DNA from 4 places in the Vreelandella hamiltonii genome. Region 2 is predicted to be linked to each of the others. Evidence: predicted binding sites of a transcription regulator. Region 2 holds the regulator's gene; each other region holds the start of a gene.
The links. Region 2 encodes FNR, which switches genes on or off when oxygen is low (the NO sensors DNR and NnrR bind a similar motif). Its sites were predicted from a motif close to TTGATNTANATCAA; they were not measured.

Region 1: the regulator FNR is predicted to act here: its motif matches at 1,277-1,290, upstream of IE061_RS14575 (cytochrome ubiquinol oxidase subunit I).
Region 3: the regulator FNR is predicted to act here: its motif matches at 4,533-4,546, upstream of IE061_RS15750 (OmpW/AlkL family protein).
Region 4: the regulator FNR is predicted to act here: its motif matches at 1,438-1,451, upstream of IE061_RS09760 (cation-translocating P-type ATPase).

Annotation. Positions count from the first base shown of each region.
Region 1 is NZ_BMXO01000015.1:100,777-107,973, forward strand. Features, by position in the region: gene IE061_RS14570 (calcium/sodium antiporter) at 106-1,080, shown strand; gene IE061_RS14575 (cytochrome ubiquinol oxidase subunit I) at 1,302-2,717, shown strand; gene cydB (cytochrome d ubiquinol oxidase subunit II) at 2,721-3,722, shown strand; gene cydD (thiol reductant ABC exporter subunit CydD) at 3,726-5,402, shown strand; gene cydC (thiol reductant ABC exporter subunit CydC) at 5,399-7,105, shown strand; gene IE061_RS14595 (adenosine deaminase) at 7,137-7,197, shown strand, end outside.
Region 2 is NZ_BMXO01000002.1:144,810-152,006, forward strand. Features, by position in the region: gene IE061_RS04030 (3'-5' exonuclease family protein) at 1-578, shown strand, start outside; gene ttcA (tRNA 2-thiocytidine(32) synthetase TtcA) at 694-1,605, shown strand; gene fnr (fumarate/nitrate reduction transcriptional regulator Fnr) at 1,592-2,344, opposite strand; gene hemN (oxygen-independent coproporphyrinogen III oxidase) at 2,405-3,829, opposite strand; gene IE061_RS04050 (sulfite exporter TauE/SafE family protein) at 3,940-4,638, opposite strand; gene ccoS (cbb3-type cytochrome oxidase assembly protein CcoS) at 4,635-4,853, opposite strand; gene IE061_RS04060 (heavy metal translocating P-type ATPase) at 4,850-7,197, opposite strand, start outside.
Region 3 is NZ_BMXO01000018.1:35,491-42,687, reverse strand. Features, by position in the region: gene putA (bifunctional proline dehydrogenase/L-glutamate gamma-semialdehyde dehydrogenase PutA) at 1-2,513, shown strand, start outside; gene putP (sodium/proline symporter PutP) at 2,868-4,358, shown strand; gene IE061_RS15750 (OmpW/AlkL family protein) at 4,626-5,252, shown strand; gene IE061_RS15745 (YqcC family protein) at 5,352-5,684, opposite strand; gene IE061_RS15740 (DUF3549 family protein) at 5,969-7,015, shown strand; gene IE061_RS15735 (ATP-dependent zinc protease family protein) at 7,074-7,197, shown strand, end outside.
Region 4 is NZ_BMXO01000008.1:66,559-73,755, forward strand. Features, by position in the region: gene IE061_RS09745 (inositol monophosphatase family protein) at 23-835, shown strand; tRNA gene IE061_RS09750 (tRNA-Pro) at 958-1,034, shown strand; gene IE061_RS09755 (hypothetical protein) at 1,082-1,291, opposite strand; gene IE061_RS09760 (cation-translocating P-type ATPase) at 1,547-4,258, shown strand; gene IE061_RS09765 (hypothetical protein) at 4,313-4,516, opposite strand; gene IE061_RS09770 (sulfite exporter TauE/SafE family protein) at 4,621-5,349, opposite strand; gene ppnN (nucleotide 5'-monophosphate nucleosidase PpnN) at 5,383-6,765, opposite strand; gene IE061_RS09780 (LysR family transcriptional regulator) at 6,981-7,197, shown strand, end outside.

The DNA of each region.
Region 1 (7,197 bases), on a different contig from region 2:
TCAGGGACACCTCGCTTCTCTTGAACTCGGTGCTTGACCCCGCCTCCCGGTTCGACAAGGATGCAGCCGCGATAGTGCCTAATACGATGACATTAAGGAACCGAAATGTTGCTTGCCTTTGTAGCAGTGGTGGTAGGGCTCCTCCTGCTGATCTGGAGTGCTGAAAAATTTATCGATGGCGCTGCTGCTACCTCGCGGTGGTTGGGGTTGTCGCCACTGCTGATCGGTATGCTGGTGATCGGATTCGGAACGTCGGCCCCTGAAATGATGGTCTCCGTGCTGGCGGCCATGCAGGGTAATCCCGGGCTGGCGGTTGGCAATGCTTACGGATCCAATATTGCCAACATAGGGCTGGTGCTGGGTTTTGTGGCACTTATAGCGCCGCTGGCGGTGCACTCCAGCGTTATTCGCAAGGAGATGCCGCTATTGGTGGCGGTCATGCTGCTGACCGGTTACATGCTGATGGATGGCTGGATTTCCCGCGGTGAGGCAGTGTTGCTGCTGGCCGCGCTGGGGATCTTCATTACGGTCAGTATCATCCAGTCACGGCGTCATCAGGCGGATGCACTGACCGATGAAGTGACGGAGAGCCTGGACAGCAAGCCGCTGTCACGTGGTATGGCAGTGATGTGGACGCTGGTGGGGTTAGTGCTGTTGGTAGCCAGCTCGCGTCTGTTGGTGTGGGGCGCGGTAGAAATTGCCGTAGGATTTGGTGTCAGCGATCTCATCATCGGTTTGACGGTGGTGGCCGTCGGTACGTCGCTACCCGAGCTTGCCTCGTCCATCAGTGCCTTGAGGCGCAAAGAGCACGATATGGTGCTGGGCAACGTGGTGGGCTCCAATCTGTTCAATAGTTTGGCCGTGGTAGGGTTGGCGGGTGTCATCACGCCTATCGAAGCAGGTCGTGAGGTGCTGGTGCGTGACTGGAGCGTGATGACCTTCATGACGCTGATGATGGTGCTGTTTGCATTCTCCTGGCGTGGCCGTCCGCGGCGGATCAATCGTCTGGAGGGTGGCGTGCTGTTTTCCCTGTTTGTCGCCTACACCGGCTACATGGTCAGTCTGGTGGTGATGACATGACTTTTTTTAATTGAAAAAGAGCAGTTTGCCTGAATGGCATGCGTCAATGCGACACAGCTTTTTGGGCAAACTTGCGCTGTATAACGGGTGTCGAAGCGTTAAAATGCAACACAGCTAAAGAATAAGCTTAGTGCTTATAACTAAAATGCGGTGCCATTAAGGCTCAACTAAGCTTGTGTAACCCATTGATGGGATATTGATCCAGGTCTTAGGAGCGTGTGATGGAACTCGACCCCCTTGTACTATCGCGAATGCAGTTCGCCTTCGTTGTATCGTTTCATGCGATCTTTCCGGTCTTCACCATCGGACTGGCGTCTTACATAGCGCTGCTTCATGGGCTGTTCTTCAAGACCAACAACCCCGCTTGGGACCGCCTGGCACTGTTCTGGACCAAGGTGTTTGCCGTGGTTTTCGGCATGGGCGTAGTCTCCGGGATCGTCATGTCTTTCCAGTTTGGCACCAACTGGAGCAACTTCTCCCAGGCAGCGTCCAACTTCCTCGGGCCGGTGCTCAGCTACGAGGTCGTTACCGCTTTCTTCCTTGAAGCGGCATTCCTCGGTGTCCTGCTCTTTGGCCGAGGCAAGGTGCCACAAGGGGTGCACCTGTTTGCTGCCATCATGGTGGCGATCGGTACGTTCATTTCGTCGTTCTGGATTCTTTCTGCCAACAGCTGGATGCATACGCCGGCAGGGGTAGAGCTCATCGACTATCGGTTCCACGTGGTTTCCTGGACCGAAGCGATATTCAATCCCTCCTTTCCTTACCGCTTCGCGCACATGGCCATGGCATCCTTCCTGACCGGTGGCTTCGTGGTGGCCGGTGTGAGTGCCTGGTTCCTGCTGCGTGGTCGCGACCCGGAAGCCAACCGTCGAGCGCTTTCCATGTGCCTTTGGTTGCTGCTGTTTCTGGCGCCAGCCCAGGCGGTCGTGGGGGACTTCCATGGTTTGAATACTCTGGAGCACCAGCCGGCCAAAGTGGCGGCCATGGAAGGGCATTGGGAAACCTCTGGCAACGTTCCGTTGCTGCTGTTCGCCATCCCGGACCAGGAAGCCCAAACCAATCGCTTTGAAATCGGCATTCCCAATCTTGCCAGCCTCATCCTGACCCACTCTACGGATGGGGTTATTCAGGGGCTGAATGAATTTGCTCCTGAAGAGCAGCCACCGGTCTGGATCGTCTTCTGGGCGTTCCGCGTGATGGTGGGGATAGGTCTGTTGATGATTGCCACCGCCCTGACAGGACTGTTGCTGCGTCGCAAAGGCAAATTCCATCAGCACACCGGGTTCCTCAAGACGCTGGTGTACATGATCCCCATGCCGTTCGTCGCCGTGCTGGCAGGTTGGATCGTGACCGAGTCAGGACGTGCCCCATGGCTGGTATACGGCATGATGACCCATGCGGAAGGCGTTACGCCTTCGCTGACCGGCCCCATGGCGCTGTTTACGCTGGTGGGCTACGTGCTGGTGTACGCGGTGGTGTTCTATGCCGGTATCTACTATCTGACCCGCGTGGTGCGTAACGGCATGCTGCCCAAGGAAGAGCGTGAAACGGCAGGCGACAATTTCAGACGCCCCATGCGTCCACTGTCGGCCACGGAAACTCCCTTTGATGACGATGTCGACCCGGTGAGGAACTGAGACATGGAAATGTTTGATCTGACGATAATCTGGGCAGGCATCATCGGGTTCGGGTTGATGATGTACGTGCTGATGGACGGTTTCGATCTGGGGCTTGGGATTCTGTATCCCTTCGCCCCGGACGAAGACGCCCGAGATGTGATGATGAACTCCGTGGCGCCGGTCTGGGACGGCAACGAGACGTGGCTGGTGCTGGCGGGTGCCGGTTTGCTCGGAGCTTTCCCGCTGGTCTATTCGGTCTTCCTGCCCGCACTCTATATTGGCGTGTTCTTGATGCTGGCGGGGCTTATTTTCCGGGGGGTGGCCTTCGAGTTCCGCTTCAAGTCCCGGCGCAATCGTCGCTGGTGGAACCGCGCCTTCTGCTGGGGCTCCGGCGTGGCCGCTTTCGCTCAAGGGGCGGTGGTCGGTGCTTACATTCAAGGATTTCATGTCGAAAACTTTGCCTTTGCAGGTGGCGCTTTCGATTGGCTGACGCCATTCTCGGTACTGACCGGCTTCGGCCTGATGGCAGGTTATGCGTTGCTGGGAGCCACCTGGCTGATCTTGAAATCCGAGGGCCATATTCAGGAGTGGGCCTACAAGATCACGCCGCTGCTGTTGGCGCTGGTACTGGGCGTCTTCGGTATCATCAGCATCTGGACTCCGTTCGTGAATCCGGTGGTCTGGGAGCGCTGGTTCGGTCATTTGCAGCTGATCTGGGTGTTCCCGGCATTGGCGCTGCTGTCGGCCTTCATGGTGTATCGCTCCGTGAAACGTCGTGACGAGGGCATTCCCTTCGTGGCCACCATCGGCATCTACGTGTTCACCTACCTGGGGCTGATCGTCAGCAAGTGGCCGATCATCGTGCCCCCCAACTACACGCTGTGGGATGCCGCCTCCGCCCCTGAATCTCAGCTGTTCCTGCTGATCGGTGTGCTGTTCGTCATTCCGATCATCCTGACCTACACCGCCTGGACCTACTGGGTCTTCCGCGGCAAGGTGCGCGTCGGCGAAGGGTACCACTGATTCATGGCCCCTCCTGCGGCCCAGTCGAATTCGTTGACGCCGCGCCGTTGGCTGAGCACGCTGGCTCGTCGTGAGCGTGCTCGGCTGGCGCTGGCGGCGTGCTTCGGCGTGCTGTCCGGCGCTCAGACGATCTTGCTGGTGGTCGGGTTGGCGTGGTCGATCGAGCAACTGGTCGTGCATGGCCGCTCACCTGTCACGCTGGTGCCCGTGCTGCTCGGCCTGGTGGTCGCCGTGGCGTTGCGCTCACTGTTTCTTGCCCTGCAAGAGTCGTTCAGTGCAACTGCCAGCTTGCGCATCCGTCAGTACGCTCGGGAGCAGGTCTTGAACAAGATCGCCGCGCTAGGCCCGGTCTGGATGACGCGGCAGCAGAGCGGGGCCCTGGCGACCCAGTCGGTCGAGCACATCGAAGCCCTCGATGGCTACTTTGCGCGCTTTCTACCGCAAATGCGCATCGTGCTTTTGCTGCCACTGCTGATTGCCGCCGTGGTGGGTTGGCTCGATTATCTGGTAGCCATCTTCTTGCTGCTCTCTGCGCCATTGATTCCGCTGTTCATGGCCTTGGTAGGCATGGGGGCAGAGCGTCTCAACAAGGAGCAGTTTGCTTCCGTTGCCAGGCTCTCGGCGCATTTCGTCGACCGCGTGCGCGGCATGACGACGCTGCAGCTATTTGGTCATACGCGTGCTGCCCAGCAGGACGTCTGGTATGCCACCGACCAGTATCGCCGCCTGAGCATGCGCACTCTCAGGCTGGCATTTCTCTCGTCAGCGGTATTGGAATTTTTTGCCTCGGTGGCCATCGCCGTCGTCGCCATGTACGTGGGGTTTGGTCTGTTGGGCTATATCGATTACGGTCCTTCCCCCTCGCTGACCCTGTTCAGTGGTCTGGCGGTGTTACTACTGGCTCCGGAGTTCTTCCAACCTTTGCGTACCCTCTCGCAGCATTATCACGACCGTGCTGCGGCGCTGGGGGCGGCAGAGAGTATCGTGACCATCCTCAATGAGCCTGACGTGGTGCCGACCCGGTTTGACGCCCCCGTCGAACCAGATGCATCGATTGAATTGGTGGATGTCGAGGTGGGCTATGGACGGCACTCGGCGGTCTTGACGGGCGTCTCGGCCACGATACGTCAGGCAGATGTGGTGGTCATTACCGGAGAGTCAGGCAGTGGCAAATCTTCCTTGCTGGCGCTGATGGCCGGTTTCATGGCGCCTCTGCGTGGCGCTTGCAGAGTCCGCCAGGGCGAGCAAGTGGCGTGGCTGGATCAATCACCCTGCATCATTCAAGGCTCGTTGGCCGATAACCTGCGCCTGGCGGCGCCTGATGCGACACCGGCTGCCATGCAGGAGGCCCTGGAAAACGCAGGCCTGGGTGAACTGTTGGCTGCCTTGCCCCATGGCCTGGAGACGGTGGTAGGGGAGCGCGGGGTCGGCTTGTCGGGAGGTCAGGCGCAGCGCTTGACCCTGGCTCGAGTATTTCTCAGTCAGGCACCGCTGGTGTTGTTGGATGAGCCCACGGCCAGCCTTGATTCGGCGACGGAAAAGAGCGTGATCGACGCACTGCTGGCCTGGTCGGCGGAAGGGCGAACGTTGGTCATGGCAACACATCACCCTGCGGTGATGGCCGTTGCCACTCGCCACTGGGTGTGTCGAGACGGCCAGCTTCACGAGGTGGCGCCATGAAATTTCTGCACAATGACCTGAGCCCATGGCTGGCGCTCATGTTAAGGCGCAGGCAGCGCTTCCTCGTGGGTGCGCTGCTGGTATGGGTAACGTTGCTGGCGGGCCTTGCGCTGCTGGGTTTGTCCGGCTGGTTCATTGCGGCGTGTGCCCTGGCGGGCATTGCGCTGGCGGCTGGGTTGCCGTCATCACTGGATATTTATGTGCCCGGCGGCGGCATTCGTTTTTTTGCCTTGCTGCGCACCGTCGCTCGATACACCGAGCGGCTCTACAACCACAATACCGTGCTGACGCTGCTGGCGGATTTACGCTATCGCGTCTTCGGTGACTTGACGCGCCTGGATGACGCATCGTTGCGGCGTCGGCGAGTCGGTGAGTGGTTGAGTCGCCTGACGGCGGATATCGATGCCCTGGATAGCCTGTATCTACGCCTGCTGGTGCCGCCAGTAGTGGCCTTGTTGAGTGTCTGGATCATTGCAGGTTTCATCGCTATCTGGTTGCCGCTGGTGGGAGCCTTCGTGGTCAGTGTATTGACGCTGCTGTGGCTGGTCATCACCCTGGGCTTTGCCAGGCTGGGTTTCACCAACAGCCATCGGCAAGTGGATGATCAGGAGGAGCTTCGGCGGCTGGTGTTGGATCAGGTACAGGCGTCCGCTGAGCTGATGAGCTACCGAACCAGTGACTGGTACCGCAGGAAAATACGAGCCCACGAACAGCAAGCGCTGGATAACCAGCGTCAGCTGGCCGTGAAGGCTGCGCTAGGAAATGCGCTACTGATGGCGGTAACGGGGCTGTTGATCATCGGTGTGCTCTGGCTGGGTAGTCTGGCACTGGCCGAGCAGCGCGTGGTGGGCCCCATCATGGTCATGGCCGTGATTGCCGTGTTTGGTATCAATGAAGTGCTGGCCAGCCTGCCTGCCGCTTTTGTGCGGTTTGGCGCCAGCCACGGGGCGGCCCAGCGGCTGAATGCTCTGCAGGCGACACAAGGGCAAACGCGTGTGGGCTCGCTTCCGGATGACGATGGTGGCCATGCCCTGCAACTGCGTGAGGTCATGTTCCGTTATCCGGATGCGGCGGGCTGGGCGATATGCCAGGTTTCCCTGACCCTGCCCGCCGGTCAACGCGGTGCCATCATGGGTATTTCGGGTTCGGGCAAATCGACGCTGGCCAATTTGATCATGGGCCGCATCTCTCCCACTGAAGGGGACGTGTGGGTGGCGGAGCATGCACCCTCGGCCGTTACCCTCGAAAGTAGCGCAGCACATATGGGGTACCTCCCCCAGCAAATAGACCTGTTCGATGGCTCGCTGGCCGATAACCTGCGGATCGCCAAGCCTGACGCGACAGACGAAGAGCTTTGGCAGGTGCTTGCCCAGGTCGCTCTCTCGGACTGGGCGAAACGCCAGCCTCGTCAGTTGGCGACTCAGGTGGGAGAAAGAGGGCAGCAGCTTTCAGGCGGGCAGGCGCGCAGAGTGGCGTTGGCGAGGTTGTTCTTACGCTCGCCCTCGGTGGTATTGCTGGATGAGCCCTTCGCGGGAGTGGATGCGGCAACCGCCCGGCACGTGGCGGCCTCGCTGGACGCCTGGTTGGTAGGCCGTACGGCGATTTTCTTTGTTCATCAAGTGGATGATGCGGCCCTGGTGCCGGGTTTGGCTCATCAATGGTGGCTTGATGGTGGTAAGTTAATTCACGATACTTCACTTTGATATTCACCGAATCGGCAAGTAGGCGGCGACCATGAACGACTTTTTACGACACCTTCCCAAGGCTGAGCTTCACTTGCATATCGAAGGTTCTC
Region 2 (7,197 bases):
AGCGTGAAAGCGATCGACGGCGGTTCGCGGACACGCCGCATGGCTGGCTATTTCAGCCCTATATGGGCGAAGAAGCCGTGGCGTTGGCGTGTCGTGAAAGCCAGGCTCGCCCGGGCGAGCTGCGCGTGGCCGCTGTCGTATTGACGCCGCGCCGGGTGTTGACCAGCCATGCCTGGAGCGACACGCTGACCACGAAAGGCGAACAGATGCCTCATCGTCAGGAGCGAGACGACGCACCGGCTTCGTCAGTTGACTCGGGAGCTCGGATCGAAGCGCTGGCGGAGTTTATCGGTAATCGGCCCGTGGTGGGGTGGCAGTTGGATGCCCTGCTGGCGCCGCTTGGCCGGATGTTCAAGGCCTCGCTGGGGTTTGGGCTACCCAATGCTCAGGTCGACCTGGCCAGGCTGCACGCTCGTCAGCTACGCCGTTTGCATCCCCAGGCGGAGGTCGGCCCGAGCATCAACGAAGCGCTGTCATGCTGGTCTCTGCCGCTGGCCTGGCCCTCGGTGCATAGCGAGGCCACGGCGGCGGCGCTGCTCTATCAACGCCTGCAGAGTGAGCGCCTTTTCACGGTGTGAGCCGACGCGCTGCCGCTCGGTGTGGCCAGAGGCCGACGATGGGTTTGTATTGGGTCGCGCCTGCGAGTCTTGTAGAATAGCCGCTGCTCCTTCACCCATCGGCAGTACAACGACCATGTTATCACCTGATTTTTTCGACCCCTCCTCGGCGACGCGTGCCACCAAAGCGGCGTCTGAACAGCAGCCTGAACTTCAGGATGCCAAACAGAAGCGCGAATTCAACAAGTTGCAGAAGCGTCTTCGTCGTGAAGTGGGCAACGCCATCATCGATTACAACATGATCGATGAGGGGGATCGGGTCATGGTATGCCTGTCGGGCGGCAAGGACAGCTACACCATGCTGGAAATCCTGCGCAATCTGCAGCGCAATGCGCCGGTCAATTTTTCCCTGGTGGCGGTCAACCTCGACCAGAAACAGCCGGGCTTTCCCGAGCACGTGCTGCCCCGTTACCTGGATCAGCTGGGTGTGGAGTACCACATTCTGGAGCGGGATACCTATTCGGTGGTGAAGGAGAAAACCCCGGAAGGCAAGACCACCTGCGCGCTCTGCTCGCGACTGCGTCGCGGGTCGCTCTACGGGTTTGCCGAGGAGATCGGCGCCAACAAGATTGCCCTGGGCCACCACCGGGAAGACATCCTCGAGACGCTGTTTCTCAACATGTTCTTTGGCGGAACCCTGAAGGCCATGCCGCCCAAGCTGCTGTCCGACGACGGCAAGAACATCGTGATCCGCCCCTTGGCCTACTGCAAGGAAGCGGACATTGCCGAGTTCTCACGGCTGATGGAGTTTCCGATCATTCCCTGCAACCTGTGCGGGTCGCAGCCCAATATGCAGCGTCAGATCGTCAAGGACATGCTGGCCGAATGGGACAAGAAGCACCCGGGGCGGCTGGAGAGCATGTTCAAGGCCGTCACCAATGTAGCGCCTTCCCAGTTGGCCGACCGGGCGCTGTTCGACTTCGTCGGGCTGGAAGCCAAACAGGCGGCGCTGATGGAAGGGCGGATTCAGGCGTTCAACGTGAGCTGATTGCCTGCTCCTCTTCTTCGGCCAGGGTGATGAGCCGCTGCAGGTCGAGAATATTGACCTCTCGGCCCGAGACGGCCACTACGTTCTGTTGCTGAAAGCGGCTCAGGATACGGCTGACGGTTTCGACGGCCAGCCCCAGGTAGTTCCCCATGTCGGCGCGAGACATGGAGAGCCGGAAGCTGTAGGGCGAGTAGCCGCGTCTCCGGAAGCGATCAGAGAGGGTAATCAGGAAGCTGGCCAGCCGCTGGTCGGCGGTCTTGCGCGATAGCAGGCGCATCATGCGCCGATCATCACGCAGCTCTTTGCTCATGCTGCGGTAAAGCTGGCCGCGCAGCTCCGGCAGCTCTTCCGATAGGGTGTCCAGGCGGTCGAAAGGAATCTCGCACACCGTGGTGGTTTCCAGGGCGATCACGCTGCCGGGATACTGCTCTTCATCGATACCATCCAACCCCACCAGCTCGCTGGGCAGATAGAAGTTGGTCAACTGATCGTTGCCGTTGCCTTCGCTGGTCACCTGTTTCAGGCTGCCGGAACGTACCGCATAGACGCTGGTGAACGCATCGCCCTGGCGAAACAGCGGTTCGCCCTTCTTGAGCGGTGCGCGGCGGCGGATGATGGCGTCGAACTGGCTCATATCCTCCAGCTCCAGGGCGAGCGGTAGGCACAGCGAGCTGAGGCTGCAGGTCTGGCAGCGCGCCTCTTGCAGCAGTGAACGTCGTTGGCTGGCAGGATATGGCATGTTGTTCTCCCTTTTCATTAGCCATCATAGGGTCAGGGGGTGGATGTCTCAAGGTGCCGTTTATACGATCTTCGAGTAACGCTGGGAGGGTTGCCCCGGCAGGCGCGCATCGAACGCCATGGCCAGGTGGCGAATCAGCAGCCGCCCGGTCGGTGTTGCCCGCAGGCGGTTCCCTTCGCGCTGCAGCAGGCCATCCCGCTCGGCGGGCTGCAGGCGCTCCAGCGCGCTGGCGAAGTAGGCGGGCGCGTCGATGTGCCAACGTTGGCCAACGCTGGCCAGGTCAATTTCCATATCGCACATCAGGCGCTCGATGACGTCTCTCCGTATTAGGTCGTCCTTATTTAAACGTACTCCTTTGACGGTTGCCAGCCGACCTTCATCCAATGCCGCTTCATAAGCGGCCAGCTGGGTGGGGTTCTGGGCATACAGATCATCGATACGGGAAATGGCCGAAACGCCCAGGCCAATCAGGTCGCACTGGGCGTGGCTGGAGTAGCCTTGGAAGTTACGCTGCAGAGTGCCCTGGCGCTGGGCCTGGGCGAGGCTGTCGTCCGGGCGGGCAAAGTGGTCCATGCCGATATGCACGTAGCCTGCCTGAGTGAGCATCTCGATGGTGGTGCGCAGGATCGCCAGCTTCTCGTCGGCGCTGGGCAGGTCTGTTTCGCTGATGCGCCGCTGGGGGGCAAAGCGGCTGGGCATGTGGGCGTAATTGAACACCGACAAGCGGGCCGGGTTGAGGTCGATGACCTGGCCAAGCGTGTCGGCAAAGCTCTGCTCGGTCTGAAACGGTAGCCCGTAAATCAGATCCAGATTGAGGGAACGAAAGCCCAGCCGATGCGCTTCGTCCATCAGGGTTTCGGTCATGACCTTGGGCTGCACGCGGTTGATGGCCGCCTGCACCCTGGGGTTCAGGTCCTGGACGCCCAGGCTGAGGCGATTGAAGCCCAGCGACTGCAGGTGGCGCAGGGTGAAGACATCCGCCTCGCGGGGGTCGATCTCGATGGCGTAATCGCGGTCAGAAGCGTTGGAGAGCCCAAACCTCGCGTCCAGCCTGTCTATCAGGTCGCTCATTTGCGCCAGGGTCAGGAATGTCGGTGTGCCACCGCCCCAGTGCAGCTGTTGCACGGGCCGCCGAGTATCCAGGTGGCGCGAGGTCAACACCATTTCACGATCGAGGCGCGACAGGTAGGGCTCGGCCAGCTGGGTGTTCTTGGTGGCGATCTTGTTGCAGGCGCAGTAGAAGCAGATCTTGCGGCAAAAGGGCACGTGCACGTACAGGGAGAGCGGCCGCTGGCTGTCATTGCTGCGCGCCAGGGCTTCAGTGACGTCGTCGGCACCGATGCCTGCGTCAAAGGAGAGTGCTGTGGGGTAGGACGTATAGCGTGGGCCGCTGGTATCGTAACGGCGCAGCAGGGCCTCGTCCCAGGCAGGGGGCTCGGCCGCTGCGAGGTGAGGAGTTGCGGTGGCAGCAGAGGCAAGGGGCATGAAGAGACGCTCCGTGGTAACAGGGCAAAGTAGCCAGGTGGTGGGCCACCGGCCGACATATGCTTGCATGCTAAGGCATCGAAGCGGGCAAAGCGTTGAGCTATATCAAGCTATGAGTGATGCGCCGTCGGCAGCAGCGACCAAAGTTGCCACAGGGCAAAGCCGATGATGGTCAAGGCAGCCACGGTACGCGTGGCGGGGTGGCGAATGAGGTGGCCCATCTGGCGAGCCGCCAGGCCGGTGGCCAGCAGCGCGGGCAGCGTGCCCAGTCCGAAGGCGCCCATCAGCAAAGCGCCTTGCAGCGGGTCGGCCGTGGCCAGGCTCCAGGCCAGCATGGAGTACACCAGCCCACAGGGTAGCCAGCCCCAGATGGCGCCCAGGGCAAACGCCTGGGGCAGGTGCACGACGGGCATCAACCGTCGGCCCAGAGGTTCGAGATAGCGCCACAGGTAGCGCCCGGCGGCCTCGACTCGGAGCAGGCCTTTCCACCAGTTGGCGATGTACAGCGCCATCAGAATCAGCATGACCGCCGCCACCACCTGCAAGCCCACTCGGGCGGCCGGGGAGAGCGAGACCAGCGTGCCCAGCGCGGCCACCAGCGCACCGGCCACCATGTAGCTGAGAATACGCCCCAGGTTGTAGCTCAACAGCAGCCCGCTCAGACGAGCAGGGTGGCGCATGCTGGGCGGCACGGCGAAGGTGAGGGCGCTCATGATACCACCACACATGCCGATGCAGTGTGCCCCGCCCATGAGGCCAAATACCCAGGCCGCCAGCAGCGGCGGCAGGTCCAGCCCGGTCGGGTTCATGGCGGGGGCTCTTGGTCGCGAGGCGGCCTGGCCCTGTTGTTTCGCTCGGCGCGCTGTTCGGGGGTCAGGTCGTTGTCGTCGTCATCGAACAGGATGCGGTGGGCAGGGCCTTCCAGGTCTTCGAACTGGTCGTGCTTCACCGCCCAGAAGAAGGCCCAGACCGCGAGGCCGAGCAGGATCAGCGATAGCGGAATCAACAGGTACAGAATGCTCATGCAGTCACCGGTGTGGCGGGGGCGATGCTGGGGGGTGGAGCGCTGCGCCAACGCGATAGACGCAGGGCGTTGCCCACCACCACCAGCGAACTCAGCGACATGCCGATGGCGGCCAGCCAGGGCGGAATGAGCCCCATGGCGGCCAGCGGCAAGGCCGAGAAGTTGTAGCATACCGACCAGATCATGTTTTGACGCATGATGCGGCGGGTGGCCTGGGCAATATCCACGGCATCGTGGATGCGCATCAGGCGTGGGCTCATCAGCACTGCATCGGCGCGGGTACGCGCCAGGTCGGTGGCACCGTTCATGGCAATCGCGACATCGGCCCCGGCCAGCACGGGCACATCGTTGATGCCATCACCAATCATCACCACCCGTTCGCCCTGGGTCTGCAGCTCGCGCAGCCGGTTCAGCTTGTCCTCGGGGGACTGGCCCGCGTGCCAGGTCTCGATATTGAGCTGATCGGCCAGGCTTTCCACGGCTTCCCGGGTATCCCCGGAGAGCAGCTCCACCGCCAGACCGCGTGCTTGCAGGGCCGCCACGGTTTGCGCGGCGTCTTCCCGAATGCCGTCATGCAGCTTGAACCAGGCGCGCGGCTGGTGATCTTCGCTCAGCAGCAGCCACTGTCCGCTGCCCGGCACCGCGATGCTTTGCTGGCTGGCGAAGTCGGGCTTGCCCAACCGCCAGACGGCACCATCAAGAGTACCCTCGAGGCCGCTACCGGTATGGCTCTTCACATGTCGGGCCTGAAGCGTGGCATCCCGGAAGGGGCGGAAGGCGCGGGCGATAGGATGCTCGGAGTGGGCTTCCAGCGCGGCGGCAATGGCGCGTAGATGCTCGCTATCGTGATGTCCCAGCGGTTGGGTCTGGGTGAGCTGCATTTCACCGCGGGTCAGCGTGCCGGTCTTGTCGAAGATGACGCGGGTAACGTTGGACAGCGACTCGATGGCATCGGCGCGGGTAATCAGCACGCCCCGCTGGCGCAGCTGGCCGTGGCCGGCGGTCAGCGCCGTGGGCGTGGCCAGAGCCAGTGCACAGGGGCAGGTGACCACCAGTACCGACAGCATGATCCAGAGCACTCTCGAAGGGTCGATGATCCACCAGGTGATGGTGACACAGGCCGTCACCAGCAGTAGCCGAAGGACGAACAGGTGGGCCATGCGGGCGGCCATTTGCGCCAGGCGGGGGCGGCTGGCAAAGGCGCGATCGGTCAGGTCGACGATGCCTGCTACCCGAGCCGTATTGCCGGGGTGGGTGACGCGCATGGTCAGCGGGTTTTCCATGTTCTGGCTGCCGCCCACCACGCTATCGCCGATACGCCGGGTTACCGGCAAGTACTCGCCGGTCAGCATGGATTCGTCGAGGCTGGATTCGCCCTCTTCGATCACGCCATCGGCAGGGACGCCGTGGCCAGGTTTGATCAAGACGCGGTCGCCTACCGTCAGTTCGCTGGCCGGCAGAATACGCTCACTGCCATCCTCCTCCAGACGAATGGCCGAGACCGGCAGTACGCCGCTCAGCGCATTGCCGCTGTGGCCGCTACGGCGCCGCGCGCGGCCTTCCACGTAGCGGCCAAACAGCAGAAAGAAGGTGAACATGGCCACGGAGTCGAAATATACCTCGCCGACATCGAACAGCACCGCATAGCTGCTGGCCAGGTAAGCGCCGCCAATGGCCAGCGAGACCGGCACGTCCATGCCCAGCACGCCGCTTTTCAGGTCGCGCAGGGCATTGCGGAAAAAGGGCTGTGCCGAAAACAGCACCACTGGCGTTGCCAGCGCAAACGATAGCCAGTGGAACAGGGCATAGAAGTCGGCGCTCAGCTCCCCGGGGTCCGACACATAGATCGGTATCGAGAACATCATCACCTGCATCATGCCCACGGCGGCTACGATCAGGCGCCGCACGTTCATGCGCTCTTCGTGCTGCAGGCGTGCCTGGGCCTGATCGGGCTCGTAGGGTTGGGCGTCGTAGCCAATGCTGGCCAGCTCGGCAAACAGTTGGGAGAGCTTGATACGTGTCGGGTCCCAGCATATGCGCAGGCGGTGGTGCGACAGGTTGACCGCGCTGGAGCTGACGCCTTCCAGGGTGTTCAGGCGGTGTTCGATGAGCCAGGCGCAGGCGGCGCAGGTGATCCCTTCTACGGCCAGGGTTGCCCGCAGCTGGCCTTCATCCCCTTCCGGGTGAGTGAACTGGGCCTGCAGCGCCGGGTCGTCGAACACCGACCAGGTGTCTGCTTTGCTGGCCTGACGCTCGTCGGGACGCTCCGGCAGCTCGGTGCGGTAGCGGTAGTAGCTCTCCAGGCCGCCTTCCACGATGGCGTGGGCGACGGCTTCGCAGCCGG
Region 3 (7,197 bases), on a different contig from region 2:
GCTACTTCGACGACTACGCCCGTGCCATTGAGCAGGTGGGCAAAGCCTGCAAGACCCTGGGCGACAAGACCCCTGCACCTTCAGTGTCCATCAAGCTGTCGGCCCTGCATCCGCGCTATGAGTTTGGCCGTCGCGAGCAGGTGCTGGCCGAGCTGGTGGACACCGTGATCAAGCTGGTCACCAAGGCGCGCGAGCTGGACGTGGCCGTCACCATCGACGCCGAAGAAGTAGACCGCCTGGAGCTCTCGCTGGAGGTCTTCCGCGCCATTTATCAAAGCAGTGCTGCCAAAGGATGGGGCCACTTCGGCCTGGTGGTGCAAGCCTACTCGAAGCGTGCGCTGCCCGTTCTGCACTACTTGAACCGACTGGCCGACCAGCAAGGCGACGAAATTCCGCTGCGCCTGGTGAAGGGCGCCTACTGGGACAGCGAGATCAAGGAGTCGCAGCAGCTGGGGGTCGATGGCTACCCGGTCTACACGCGCAAAGCATGTACCGATGTGGCCTACCTGGCTTGCGCCCAGTTCCTGCTCTCCGACGACACCCGCGGGCGCATCTTCCCGCAGTTCGCCACCCACAACGCGCACACCGTGACCACGATTCTGGAGCTGGCCAACCAAGACAGCCGCCCGTTCGAATTCCAGCGCCTGCACGGCATGGGCGAAGCGCTGTATGACGCCGCCCTGGCCCGGGCCCCCAAAGGCACCTACTGCCGCATTTACGCCCCGGTGGGCGCCCACAAGGACTTGCTGCCCTACCTGGTGCGCCGTCTGCTGGAAAACGGCGCCAACTCTTCGTTCGTGCACCAGATCGTCGACCCCGAAGTGCCGGTGGAGTCGCTCTGCAAGCACCCCATCGAAACCCTGCGCCAGCAGAAGAGCTTCTACAACAAGCGGATTCCGCTGCCCAAGGACATCTACGGTGCGAAACGCCGCAACTCTCGTGGCGTCAACCTCAATATCCGCAGCCAGTACTATCCGCTGATGGAGAAGATGGCCACGTTCATGGACAAGCAGTACCCCACCCGGCCACTGCTGGCGTTCGACGTGGCCGAAGATGCGGGCAATACCCATCGCGTGACATCGCCCTTTGATCGTCGCCAGACCGTGGGCAGCGTGCAGTGGACCAGCAAGGAGCAGGCGGCCAAGGCACTGGACGCTGCCTGGGAAGCGTTCCCGCGCTGGGATGCCACGCCGGTTGCCGAGCGCGCGGCCATCGTTCGCCGCCTGGGCGACCTGATGGAAGAGCACATGGCCGAGCTGATGACGCTCTGCTCCCGGGAGGGTGGCAAGCTGCTCACCGACGGCGTGGACGAGATCAAGGAGGCCGTGGATTTCTGCCGCTATTACGCCATGCGCGCCGAAGAGTCGTTCGGCGAGCCCATCGAGCTGCCTGGCCCCACCGGTGAATCGAACCGGCTATCCATGGGCGGCAAGGGCGTGTTTGCCGCCATCAGCCCCTGGAACTTCCCAGTGGCCATTTTTTGCGGTCAGATCGTCGCAGCCGCCGTGGCAGGCAACACCGTGCTGGCCAAACCCGCCGAGCAGACCTCCATCGTCGCGCATCGCGTCATCGAGCTGCTTTACGAAGCGGGCATGCCCCGCGATGTAGTGCAGCTGCTGCCGGGCGACGGCCCCACCGTGGGTAGCGTGCTGACCTCCGACCCGCGCATCACCGGCGTGGTGTTCACCGGCGGCACCGATACGGCTCAGATCATCAACCGCGCCCTGGCCGCCCGCGAAAACGCGCCGCTGCCAACCCTGATCGCGGAAACCGGCGGCATGAACGCCATGATCGTGGATTCCACCGCCCTGCCCGAGCAGGTGGTCATGGACACGATCCAGTCAGCGTTCCAGAGCGCCGGGCAGCGCTGTTCTGCCCTGCGTGTGCTTTACCTGCAGGATGACGTGGCCGACCGCGTCATCGAGATCCTCAAGGGCGCCATGAGCGAACTGCGGATCGGTGATCCGCGCGATTTGGGCACCGACGTGGGCCCGGTCATCGATGAGGACGCGCGCAAAGGGCTGCTGGCACATATCGACAAGCTCAAGGGCGAAAACCGGCTGGTCGCCGAAACCCCGATGACCGCCGAGCATACTCAGCACGGCACTTTCGTGGCCCCGGTCGCCTTTACCATCGACAGCATCGATGCGCTGACCCGCGAGCAGTTTGGCCCCGTGCTGCACATCGTGCGTTACAAGGCCCGCGAGATCGACAAGGTGATCAACGACATCAACGGACGGGGATATGGCCTGACGTTTGGCGTGCATAGCCGTAACGAATCCTTTGCCGCTGAAATAGCGCAGAAAATTCGAGTAGGCAATGTGTACATCAACCGTAATATCATCGGCGCAGTGGTCGGCGTGCAGCCATTCGGCGGTCAGGGCCTTTCGGGCACCGGCCCCAAAGCGGGTGGCCCGCATTACCTGCAGCGCTTCGTGACTGAGAAGACGATCACCAACAACACCGCCGCCCTGGGTGGCAACGCGTCTCTATTGGCGCTAGGGGATGAGTAGAACGCTCATCGACATAAACTAACCTGAACTCCTGAAAAGGATCCGTCTCATGGTTGACAATAATAGCGTGACTGCCTGCGCTGCCACGGCCCTCCCAGGCCGTGCACCAGGCACAGGGAACTCGACATCGATACTCCGCCATACCCTTTCCGGCGCCCTGCTTGACGGCTCGAGCCGTGGCCAGCCACTGGCCACGCCGAACCGGCAGGGAAATTAACAACAAGATCAACGTGCCTTGGCCACGCACCGCCAAGGCGCTGACGCTGTCGGAGTCAGGAATGTACGAAAGAGCGGCCAGCACGCGCGGGCTTTCGTAGGTGACCTGACTCCGTTCTGACGAACTGGAGAAGTGTTATGGCTACTGGTGTTTGGATTAGCTTGCTTGGATATTTTGCGCTCATGATCGCCATCGGCATCTATGCCATGCGCAAAGCGACCTCTTCCTCGGAAGATTACATGTTGGGGGGCCGTACTCTCAGCCCGCAGGTCGCGGCACTCTCGGCAGGGGCCTCCGATATGAGCGGCTGGCTGCTGCTGGGCTTGCCCGGGGCCATGTTCGTGTCTGGGCTGGGCTCTGCCTGGATCGGCATTGGCCTGCTGGTGGGCGCACTGCTCAACTGGATACTGGTCGCGCCTCGTCTGCGCGAGCAGACCATTCATTACGGCAACGCGATTACCATTCCGGCGTTTCTGGCCAACCGATTCCCGACTCGTGCCCTGGCACTGCGCACCGTGTCGGCCATCGTGATCGTGATCTTCTTTGCCGTGTATACCGCCTCGGGCCTGGTAGCCGGTGGCAAGCTGTTCGAAACGGCCTTCACCGGAGTGTACAACTTTGGCGACATGAGCAATTACGCCATGGGCGTCATCATTACCCTCGGCGTGGTGCTGATCTATACCGTGGTAGGCGGCTTCCTGGCCGTGAGCATGACCGACTTCGTGCAGGGCTGCATCATGATGCTGGCCTTGATCATCATGCCTGCGGTGGTGCTGTTCGGTGACGGCGGCGGTGGTTTCTCACAGGCGTCGGAGACGCTCAACAGTGTCGATCCCACGCTGCTCTCCTGGACCACGGGGCTGACGTTCGTAGGCTGGCTGTCGGCGGTGACCTGGGGCCTGGGCTATTTTGGTCAGCCGCATATCATCGTGCGCTTCATGGCCATTCGCTCACAAGAAGACGTGCCTGTAGCGCGTAACATCGGTATGGGCTGGATGCTGGTCTCGCTGATCGGTGCCGTGTCGCTGGGCTTGGCGGGTCGCGCCTTCGCAGTGCGTAACGGCATGGACATCCAGGATCCTGAAACCATCTTCATCGTGCTGGCCAATCTGCTCTTCCACCCGCTGATCACCGGCTTCCTCTACGCGGCGCTGCTGGCAGCTATCATGAGTACCATCTCCAGCCAGCTGCTGGTGTCCTCCTCTTCGCTGACGGAAGACTTCTACCGCCTGTTCCTGCACAAGAATGCCACCGAGCAGCAGTGCGTGGCGGTGGGCCGTGTGTGCGTCGTGCTGGTGGGTATCGTGGCCGCCATCATTGCTTCCAATGAAGACTCGCAGGTGCTGGGGCTGGTCAGTAACGCCTGGGCAGGCTTTGGCGCTGCCTTTGGTCCGCTGATCATCCTCGCGCTGATGTGGCCGCGCACCAACGGTGCAGGCGCATTGGCCGGCATGATCGTCGGTGCCGCCACCGTGATGATCTGGATTTCGCTGGGCTGGAGCGGCTCCTTCATGGGCGGCCCGGGTGTCTACGAAATCATTCCCGGATTCATCGCCTCCTTCATCGCCATCCTGGTCGTCAGCAACATGACCGCCGATGCCGGTGAGTACCAGCACATCGAACGCTGATCCTGACCATTACGCCTGGCGACGATTTTTAGCCACGGCTCTTGGCCAGCATGCCACCCTCACCGCCTGCTTCGGAAGGCGGTGAGCATCGGCAAGCAGTCATCCGAGACCTCCTCGTCAAGGCCCCGCCTTGCAGGAGGTCTCTTGCATTGTTGGCCGCTTGCGCACCGCTCTTTGCCTCAGGTCAATAACGCACCGCTTCTGGCTGGTTATAGTGGCGCCATGGATCGCGAACCACTCACCCTCATCATGGTCAGGAGCAACATTATGCGCCCGTTCAAACCCTCTCTTCTCATCGCTGCCAGCATGGCCGCTGCAACGCTGGCCGCCAGCAGCCAGGCCTTTGCCTACGGCGCAGGTGACTTCTTTACCCGCGTGGGCGTGGCACAAGTGACACCCAAAAACGACAACGGCGCCTTGGCCAACGGCGCACTGGCGGTGGACGTTCAGGACAAGACCGACTTCGCCTTTACGCTGGGCTATCGCTTTCACGATAAGGTGGGCGTCGAACTGCTGGCCGCACTGCCCTTCAAGCACGACATTGCCCTGAACGGCGAGAACCTTGCCTCGACCAAGCACCTGCCACCCACCCTGACGCTGCAGTATTACCCGCTGGGCGGCACCCAGGCACGGGTTCAGCCCTACATTGGCGCTGGTATCAACTACACGCGCTTCTCGGACGAACAGCTGGCGATTGGTGAGTTGGATCTGGACGACTCCTGGGGTCTGGCAGGCCAATTGGGTATCGACCTGCTGATCGACGACAACTGGGCGCTCAACGCCGCCGCCTGGTACCTGGACATCGATACGGACGCCACGGTGAACGGCGCCGCAGCGGGCACCGTCGAAATCGACCCCATCGTGGTCATGGCGGGTCTCAGCTACCGCTTCTAAAAGATACGGAGCTACCCATCAAACCGAACAGGCCCGGGGCATTAGCTCCGGGCCTGTTCGGTTGAGAAGCACGACAGCACCGCGCTGACGGCCACCTGTTCAGTTGTCTGTCACCAGTTGGTCGACTCTTTCCATGGCGCGAATCACCAGCACCTGGTCGCTGGCGCGCACTTTTTCCTGCATCAGATAAGCGGCCATGGCGGGCGCTACCTCACATTTGGCGGGCAGGGTCGCCTGAGCTTCTACCAGCGCGGTCAACCGGGACACGAACACATAGCGCACCCACTGGGGCAGCGACATGGTATCCACACAAAAGGGCTCCTGACTGGCAAACGCACTCGCCTCTGGAAGGGGGGTTCGCCATAGGTTGGCGGCTTTCATCGCGGCTTCAAGCTCGAGAAGCGCGGTTTGAAGCTGTTGATGGACGCTCATAAACAGTCTACTCATAAGGAATGGTCGGCGTGATTATCCCAACTCTGTGTGTAACTTGCCACCGAGAGGCATGGCCAACGCGTTTATGCACAGATTCACAGAAAACCTGCAAGAGACTGTGGATAAACTATGGAAAGGTGTCGCAACGGCTACTCCCACGGGGCCTGGGGAATGTTGTTCACTTTTTGACCACTTCGACGATAAGGTATGGTTTTATCAATGGTTACGGCTGACAGTGACCGAGCATCAAGGTAGAGTGCACGCTTGAAATGCGGAAGGATGTCATGCAACCAATTACTACCCTCGACGAGTTCTTTATCCGCAGCGGTGCCGACGTGACGCTCTACCATATGGGGCGTCGTGTGGTGCCCTGCTCGCGGGATACCCTGCGCGGCTTCGAGCAGGCCGAACACGCCTGGCCCGAGCCCTGGCTGGGTCAGGCGCGTCTGGGCATCGTGTTTCGGCTGGGTGCGATGCCTGAACCGGCTATTTGGTTCCTCGCCCTGCCCTTGGACGAGCAGGGCATGCTCTCGCCTGCACAGCGGGATGGCTTCATCAATCGCTTGCTGGAAACTCTGGGGCGTAATGCCCTGGCGTCAGAGCAGACATTGTCAGCTGACGCCAGCGCTGGCGTAGACGACCTGATGAAGGACAACCCGCTGGCCTTCACGCCCGACGTCACCTTTCAGGCCATGCTCAATGCCCGTGCCACACTGCACCTGGGGCTACCTGCCAGCCAGCATCTGGAACCGGTAGAAGCGTATCTGAGTGGCCAGCAGTCGATCGATTGGCAAGCGCTCGGCGTGCAGGGGCTGGCTGACTTTGCGGTGCGCATGGACGACGATGCAGCCAGAGCGCTGGCCGAACGGCTGTCTTACCTGCCCGCCAGCGTTACGCGTGCGCTATGCTACTGCCTCGAGCACCAGCCTTTGCCAGGCTGCCTGCTGGAAGCGCTTCAGGCGCGTGGCGAGCAGGCGGCCAGCGAGGGAGACGTGGAAACCGTGTGCGCCTGCGTAAGGGCTGTCGGCAGCTCACCAGAACCCACGGTAGGCGATTGGTACACGAGCTTGCTTGAGGATAGCGCTGCCTGCGGCCCTGACCTGATGGCTGCCATGGCCGGGCGCGGCTGGCAACTGCTGGAAGACGAGACACGCCTGCCGCTGTTCCTGAACCGACTGGCCGAAGACGAGCGTGCCGATTTCTCAGCCGTCGTGCGTGATATCGCCCTCGTTCCCAGGCTACGCTTGCCTGTCATGTTGACCCTGCGTGACGCACCTGTCGGTTCACCCATGCACGCACGCCTGGCAGGCCTGATGCCGCGCCGCGCATAAATTCGTAACAGGTGACGGTCATCATGCTGTTCTTCCAACTAGATGTCAGGAGTCAACCGTGAAGGAATTACCCTATCAGGCCAAGGCCGTGATTGGCCGCCGTGAAATGGTCACGCTGACCGACCTTGGCCTTCACCTGTGCTGCAAGGCCGATACCGGCGCGCGCACCTCTGCCCTGCATG
Region 4 (7,197 bases), on a different contig from region 2:
GTTCGTTAGAAGAGGCAACCTGATGGCAGCGTATACCCTGGAAGCGCGCCTGGCGCTGGCAATTACCATCGCCGAAGAGGCGGGGCAGATGATCCGCGAGGCGCGCGAACAGCAGAACTTCGCCCAACGGCTTAAAGACGGCATGGAGCTGGTCACCGATGTCGATGTCGCTGTCGACCAGCGAATCAGCCAGCGCCTGGAAGAGCACTTTCCCGGTGAGGCAAGGCTTAGCGAAGAGCTGAGCCCCGAACAGGCGCTCTATCATCCCGCCGAGCAACTATGGGTCGTGGACCCTATCGATGGCACGGTGAACTTTGCCCAGGGCCAGCGCCATGTGGCGGTGTCCATTGGCTGGATCGAGCAGGGCGTGGGCAAGGTGGGCGTCGTTCACGCACCGTTTCTGAATGAAACCTTTAGCGCTGCCCAGGGGCTGGGGGCCTACTGCAACCAGCGGCCTATCCAGCCCAGCGGTGCCGAAACGCTGGCCAGCACGCTGGTCGGTACTGGGTTTCCCTACGACAAGCAGGCCCGCAAGGCTCTGCTGCCGCGTTTCGAAGCCGTACTGACCCACTGCCAGGACATCCGGCGCAACGGAGCGGCGGCGCTGGATATCTGCGACATCGCCTGTGGGCGCCTGGATGCCTATTACGAAACCGTATCCCCCTGGGATTTTGTGGCAGGTTGGGTGATCGCCCGGGAAGCCGGTGCACGCGTGGGGCATTTGGTCGAGGTGCCGGAAGGCATTCCTGCCGACCTTTTCCCTGAGCAGCTGTTGGTAACCGCCCCCGGCGTGTACGATGCCATGGCGACGCTGCTGGCAAGCGCGGATCGCTAGCCTGATGGGTGCTTTTCAGCGCAGCACGGCAAGCATTTGAAAAGAAAGCGCAAAAAGGGCTTTTCATTTGGCTGATAAAGCGCTAGTATACGCACCGTCCTGAAGCGAAAGCCAACGGGCATCGGAGTGTGGCGCAGCTTGGTAGCGCGTTGCAATGGGGTTGCAAAGGTCGCAGGTTCGAATCCTGTCACTCCGACCAATATCGAAAAAGCCGCTGCATTCATTGCAGCGGCTTTTTTCGTTGGTTCACTTTTTCTTCTTTCGATCATGGCGCATGAAGGGCAGTATTTTGGCCATGGTATCGGCCATCACCTGATCCAGCGGCTTATGGTCCACGCTGATGGCGGCGCGGGCCGCGGTATAGGTGCCTTTGTACTCACGCACAATGTCGCTGTCGCTCATGCTGTCGGGTAGGCCTTCCTTCTCTCGAATGATGTCGATGACCGCTTTCTCCATGCAGCACCTCCTCTGTGTGGCAATCCTTTGACGTACTCTGTGGGATGTGGCGCCGTCGGCGTTTGCTGTTGGGCTGCGTGACAGTCTAGTACAGCACTTTGCCAGGTTGCATGATGCAGATTAAATAGGCTGGCGTTTGGGTGCTCTTGATGCAAGTCAAGCTTTTAGCGGTGGGAGGCATCCTGCGTAGCTGGGTACGGTATGCTCTGGTGCAAGGTGAGATACCTACTCGAGAGCATCGACCAGGAGGCAGGGATGAGTCGCACAGGCAAGCAGGCTGCAACGCCCGAGGCATGGCATTGGCTATCGGTAGACGAAGCGTTGGCGCAGCAGTCGGCGACCCGTGAAGGCTTGAGCCGCGAAGAAGCAGCGGCGCGTTTGGCTCAGTATGGAGAAAACCGCCTGGAGCAGGCCCAGGGGCGCCCCTGGTACAAGCGGTTGCTGGCGCAGTTTGCCAATATCCTGATGCTGATTCTGGTGGTCGCGGCGGTGGCCAGCTCTCTGCTGGGCCACGTGATTGATGCGGCCGCCATCGTGGGCGTGGTGTTGATCATTGCCTTGATCGGCTTTTTCCAGGAAGGCAAGGCCGAGCAGGCGCTGGACAGTATTCGCAACATGCTGTCTCCCCAGGCAAACGTGCTGCGCGATGGCCAGCGTACCACGGTGCCCGCCGAAGCGCTGGTGCCGGGGGATATCGTGCTGTTCGAGAGCGGGGATCGCGTGCCTGCGGATGTTCGGCTGCTGGAAGTACGGCGCTTGAAAACCGATGAGGCTGCCCTGACCGGTGAGTCGGTGCCCGTCGATAAGCAGCCCGCGCCGCTGGCCCACGATACCGAGCTGGCCGAGCGTTCGAACATGGCGTTTGCCAGCACGCTGGTCGTGCAGGGGAATGCCCGTGGCCTGGTGGTGGCGACCGGAGGGCGCTCGGAAATTGGCAAGATTTCCGAGCTGCTGCGCAGTGTCGAGCAGATCAAGACGCCATTGCTACAGCAGTTGGATAGAGCTGGCCGAGTGCTGGCGGTGTTTATCCTGCTGGCCGCTGGGATCACGGCGCTGCTGGGTACCTGGCTGCATCAGCAGCCCTTGGGCGAGATGTTCATGGCGGCCGTGGGCCTGGCGGTAGCGGCCATTCCCGAAGGCCTGCCTGCGATTGTAACCATTGGCCTGGCGCTGGGCGTTCAGCGCATGGCCAGGCGGCGGGCCATCATCCGGCGGCTGCCCGCCGTGGAAACGCTGGGTTCGATTTCCACCATTTTCTCCGACAAGACCGGCACGCTGACCCGTAATGAGATGACAGCCCAGGCCATCTGGCTGCAGGATGCCCGTTTCACGCTCGAGGGTATCGGCTTTGCCCCGCATGGCAAGCTATGCCGGGAAGGAGCGGCCGCCGAGGAGCAGTGCAATGGACTGGCCCATGAGCCTGCCTTGCAGCGTTGCCTGTTGGCCAGCGTGCTGTGCAACGATGCCGAGTTGCACCAGGAAGATGAACGCTATCGCATCTTTGGCGACCCCACCGAAGGCGCGCTGGTGGTGGCTGCCGAGAAAGCGGGGCTCGACCACCTGGCGTTGCGCCAGCAGTACCCGCGTCTCGATGCGATTCCTTTTGAATCAGAGCACAAGTACATGGCCACGCTGCATGACCTTGAGGGTGGGCGGCGGCTGCTGGTCAAGGGCGCGCCGGATCGCATTATCGAAATGAGCAGCCATGTGATCACCGATGCAGGCGAAGCCCCGCTGGTGGCCAGCGAGTGGGAGGCGCATATCGAAGCGCTGTCATCGAGAGGCTTGCGGGTGCTGGCGATTGCCGAGAAGGCAATGGAAGAAGACGCTGAGCTCGACCACCCTCATGTGCAGTCGGGGTTGCGCCTGCTGGGGTTGATAGGGCTGTTGGACCCGCCCCGTGAAGAGGCCATCGAGGCGGTGAAACGCTGCCAGCGCGCCGGTATTCGCCCGGTGATGATCACCGGAGACCATGCTGCCACCGCCCTGGCCATTGCCCGGCAGTTGGGATTTCAGCACACCGAGCGGGCCTTGACCGGGCGTGAAATGGAGGCCATGACCGATGAGCAGCTCGAAGCGATCATTCTGGAGGTGGATGTGTTTGCTCGGGCGTCGCCAGAGCACAAGCTGCGGCTGGTCAAGGCCATGCAGGCGCGTGGAGGCGTGTGCGCCATGACGGGTGATGGGGTCAACGATGGCCCGGCGCTCAAACGGGCAGATGTGGGTGTCGCCATGGGCATTCAAGGAACGGAAGCGGCCAAGGATGCCTCTCAAATGGTGCTGGCCGACGACAACTTCGCCACCATCGTCCACGCCATCGAAGAAGGGCGTAAGGTTTACGACAATATCCGCAAGACGATTACCTTCATTCTGCCCACCAATGGTGCCCAGGGGCTGGCCATCATGCTGGCCGTGCTGGCGGGCACGAGCCTGCCGGTGACTCCGCTGCAGGCGCTCTGGGTGAACATGGTGGTGGCCATTACGCTGGGCCTGGCATTGGCGTTCGAATCTGGCGAGAAGGATCTGATGCAGCGCCCGCCCCGGGACCCAAAGGCGCCGCTGCTGGATCTCTTTCTGCTTTGGCGGGTGGTGTTCGTATCGCTACTGCTGCTGGTGGGCGTATTCGGTATGTTCAACTGGATTCTGGGGCAGGGGGGTAGCGAAGCGTTGGCTCGCACGGGCGCGGTCAACATGCTGGTGGCGGGCAGTGCCGCTTACCTGATCAACAGCCGCTATTTGCTCAACAGCACGCTGACCTGGAAAGGCGTGTTTGGCAGTCGGCCGGTGTGGGTTGCCATCGGGTTGGTCCTGCTGCTGCAACTGGGGTTCACCTACTTACCCTTCATGCAGTTCGTGCTGGTCAGCGAGGGGCTGGCTGCTCACCACTGGCTTGCCATTCTGGTGGGAAGCATGGCCGTGTATGGCGTGGTCGAGGTGGAGAAAAGCATCTTGCGCCGGAGGAGGTGAGTGCCACCGCCTGCCATGGGCAGGCAGCGGCAACGTCAGAGCGTTAAGAGGTGTTCAGTCACTCTGGGCTTTATGGTCGGCAAGGGCCGCTGTCACGGCTTCTTGCCACTGTCCTTCGGTAATGCCCCAGTGGTCGGCCTGGTCCTTGTCAGGACTGCCCGCCGCCGCCGCGTTCAGTTCTTCCGGGGAATAGCTTTCAAAACAGTGTTTGGCAAAGGCTTTGGCCTTGCCATCGCTCAACTGGTTGATCATTTCCATGGGTCGCTCCTTTCCTTGGTGCTGAAGTCAGAGATAAAGAGTCAAGAAGTATACATGACATGAATGCCGAGTACGGTTCGGCCGCGATCATGCCCTAGTATAGACTAGGCCATCAATGCATCCACGACGATCTTGATGGCAATCGTGGCCAACAGGCACATGATGAGCCTGTCGAACCAGCGATGCGGCAGGCGTTTGCCCAGCCTGGCGCCCAGGGGCATGGCTGCCAGAATGACCAGCAGGGCAGCCAGGCTGTACAACGAGCGCTCCCAGGTGAGAATCCCGGCGCTGAGCAGAGCCGGGATCTGTACCAGCGTGATCGCCACGAAGAACACCGAAATCGAGCCGATGAACACCGGGCGCTCCAGGCGCATCGCGTTAAGAAAGGTCACCGACGCCGGGGCGGACATGCCCGCCGCACCTTGCAGCACGCCTGCCACTAGCCCCACCGGCAACACGATGCGCTGCGCCAGTGGGAAAGGCAGCGTAAAGCTGCGGTTGGCCAGCTTGATGGCCAGGTAGAGCACGATGGCAGCCGCCACGCCCAGCGACAGCAGCGTGGGCGACAGCACCACCAGCCCCCAGGTGCCGATCACGATGCCCAGCCCACCGGAGAGGCCGAACCAGAGCAGAAAGCGATGCGGCAGCAGATGGTGGCGGTACTGCCAGACCTGCAGGGCATTGCTGAACAGGTTCGGGGCCACCAGCACGGCAATGGCCAGCTTGACGTCGTACAGCATGGTCAGCACGGGAATGACGATGACCGGTACGCCAGAGCCGATGGCACCCTTGATGATCCCCGCGGCCATCAGCGTCAGGAAAGCGACGATCATGCGGCGTTACTTAGATTACTTGAGTACATGGGCTTATGTGAGCACATAGCAGGGCGTGTAGGGCTGCCCGTCCAGTTTCATGCGGCCCTGGGCCACGAAAGAGCCGAGCAGGTCGTCCAGGCGCTGCATCAGCTCGGGCTCTGCGGTCAGTTCGAAAGGCCCGTGAGCCTCGATGGCCCGAATGCCCGGCTCTTTCACGTTGCCTGCCACGATGCCCGAAAAAGCGCGGCGCAGGTTGGCTGCCAGCTCGTGGGTGGGCTGCTGGCGGTGCAGCGCCAGGCTGCGCATGGCTTCGTGGGTAGGCTCGAAGGGTGCCTGGAACTCGCGGGCAATGGTCAGGCGCCAGTTGTAGTAGAACGCATCCTGGTGCTGGCGGCGGAACTCGCTGACCTGGTGGATGCCATCGCGCATTTTGCGCGCCACGGCCGCCGGGTCCCCGGTGATGATGGTGTAGAAGCGGCGGATCTCTTCACCCAGGGTGTAGACCAGAAACTCGTCGATCTTCTCGAAGTACGCGGCGGAACTGGCGGGGCCGGTGAAGATCAGCGGGAAGGGAGTGTCCTGGTTGCCGGGGTGCAATAGAATGCCCAGCAGGTAAAGGATCTCTTCGGCGGTACCCACGCCACCGGGGAACACGATGATGCCATGGCCCAGGCGCACGAAGGCTTCCAGGCGCTTTTCGATGTCCGGCATCACCACCAGCTCATTGACGATCGGGTTGGGAGCTTCAGCAGCGATGATGCCAGGCTCGGAAATGCCCAGGTAGCGGCCTTCCTTGCGGCGCTGCTTGGCATGCGCGACGTTGGCACCTTTCATGGGGCCTTTCATGGCCCCCGGGCCGCAGCCGGTGCAAATGTCCAGATCGCGAAGACCCAGGTGATAGCCGACGTCCTTGGTGTATTCGTACTCTTCACGGGAGATCGAGTGGCCGCCCCAGCACACTACCAGGCTCGGGTCGCGGCCCGGCTTCAGCGTGCCCGCCTTGCGCAGAATGTGAAACACGGCATTGGTGGTGCCTTCGCCAGTGCTGAGATCGAAGCGATTATGATGCTGGATCTCGTTATAGACGTAGACGATGTCGCGGATGATCGACGACAGGTGCTCACGAATGCCGCGTATCATGCGTCCGTCAACGAAGGCTTCCGCTGGCGCGTTGGTGAGCTTCAGGCGTATGCCGCGATCCTGCTGCAGCACTTCGATGTCGAAATCCTTGTAGGCTTCGAGAAGGGCCAGGCTGTCATCGGTAGGGCTGCCGCAGTTGAGCACGGCGAGGGCGCAGCGGCGCAACAAGTCATGCAACCCACTTTTCGAGGTGCTCTTGAGGCGATTGACCTCATGCTGAGACAGTACTTCCAGGCTGCCTTCGGGAGAAATAATGCTGGAAATGGTGGCGCGGGGTGCTGAAGGTTGCGTCATTGTATGGACTATCCCTGAGTATGATCATGACCAATCGGCATACTAGCATGCTGCTCTCTCACGTTCAGCTGCCTTGCCCTGCTACGGGCACCCGTGCCCGAGGCGGTCGTTTTTTATGCTAGGCTAGAGGCTTGGCGCCGGTAGGCATCCATTCCAGGCGCCCTGGTGATCCTCACTGTGACAGTGACCGTTAATGATGAAGTTGCCGGGAATCCATGTTCAACGCTCAATACTTTCGTACCTTTATCACGCTGGTGGAGACGGGCAGTTTCACGCGCACCGCACGACGCCTTGAAATGACGCAGCCAGGCGTCAGCCAGCATGTCAGAAAGCTGGAAACCTATCTGGATAAAGCGCTGATCGAGCGTCACGGGCGCAGTTTCACGCTGACCGAGTCTGGTCGTCGCGCCTATGACTACGCGCTGAAGCTGT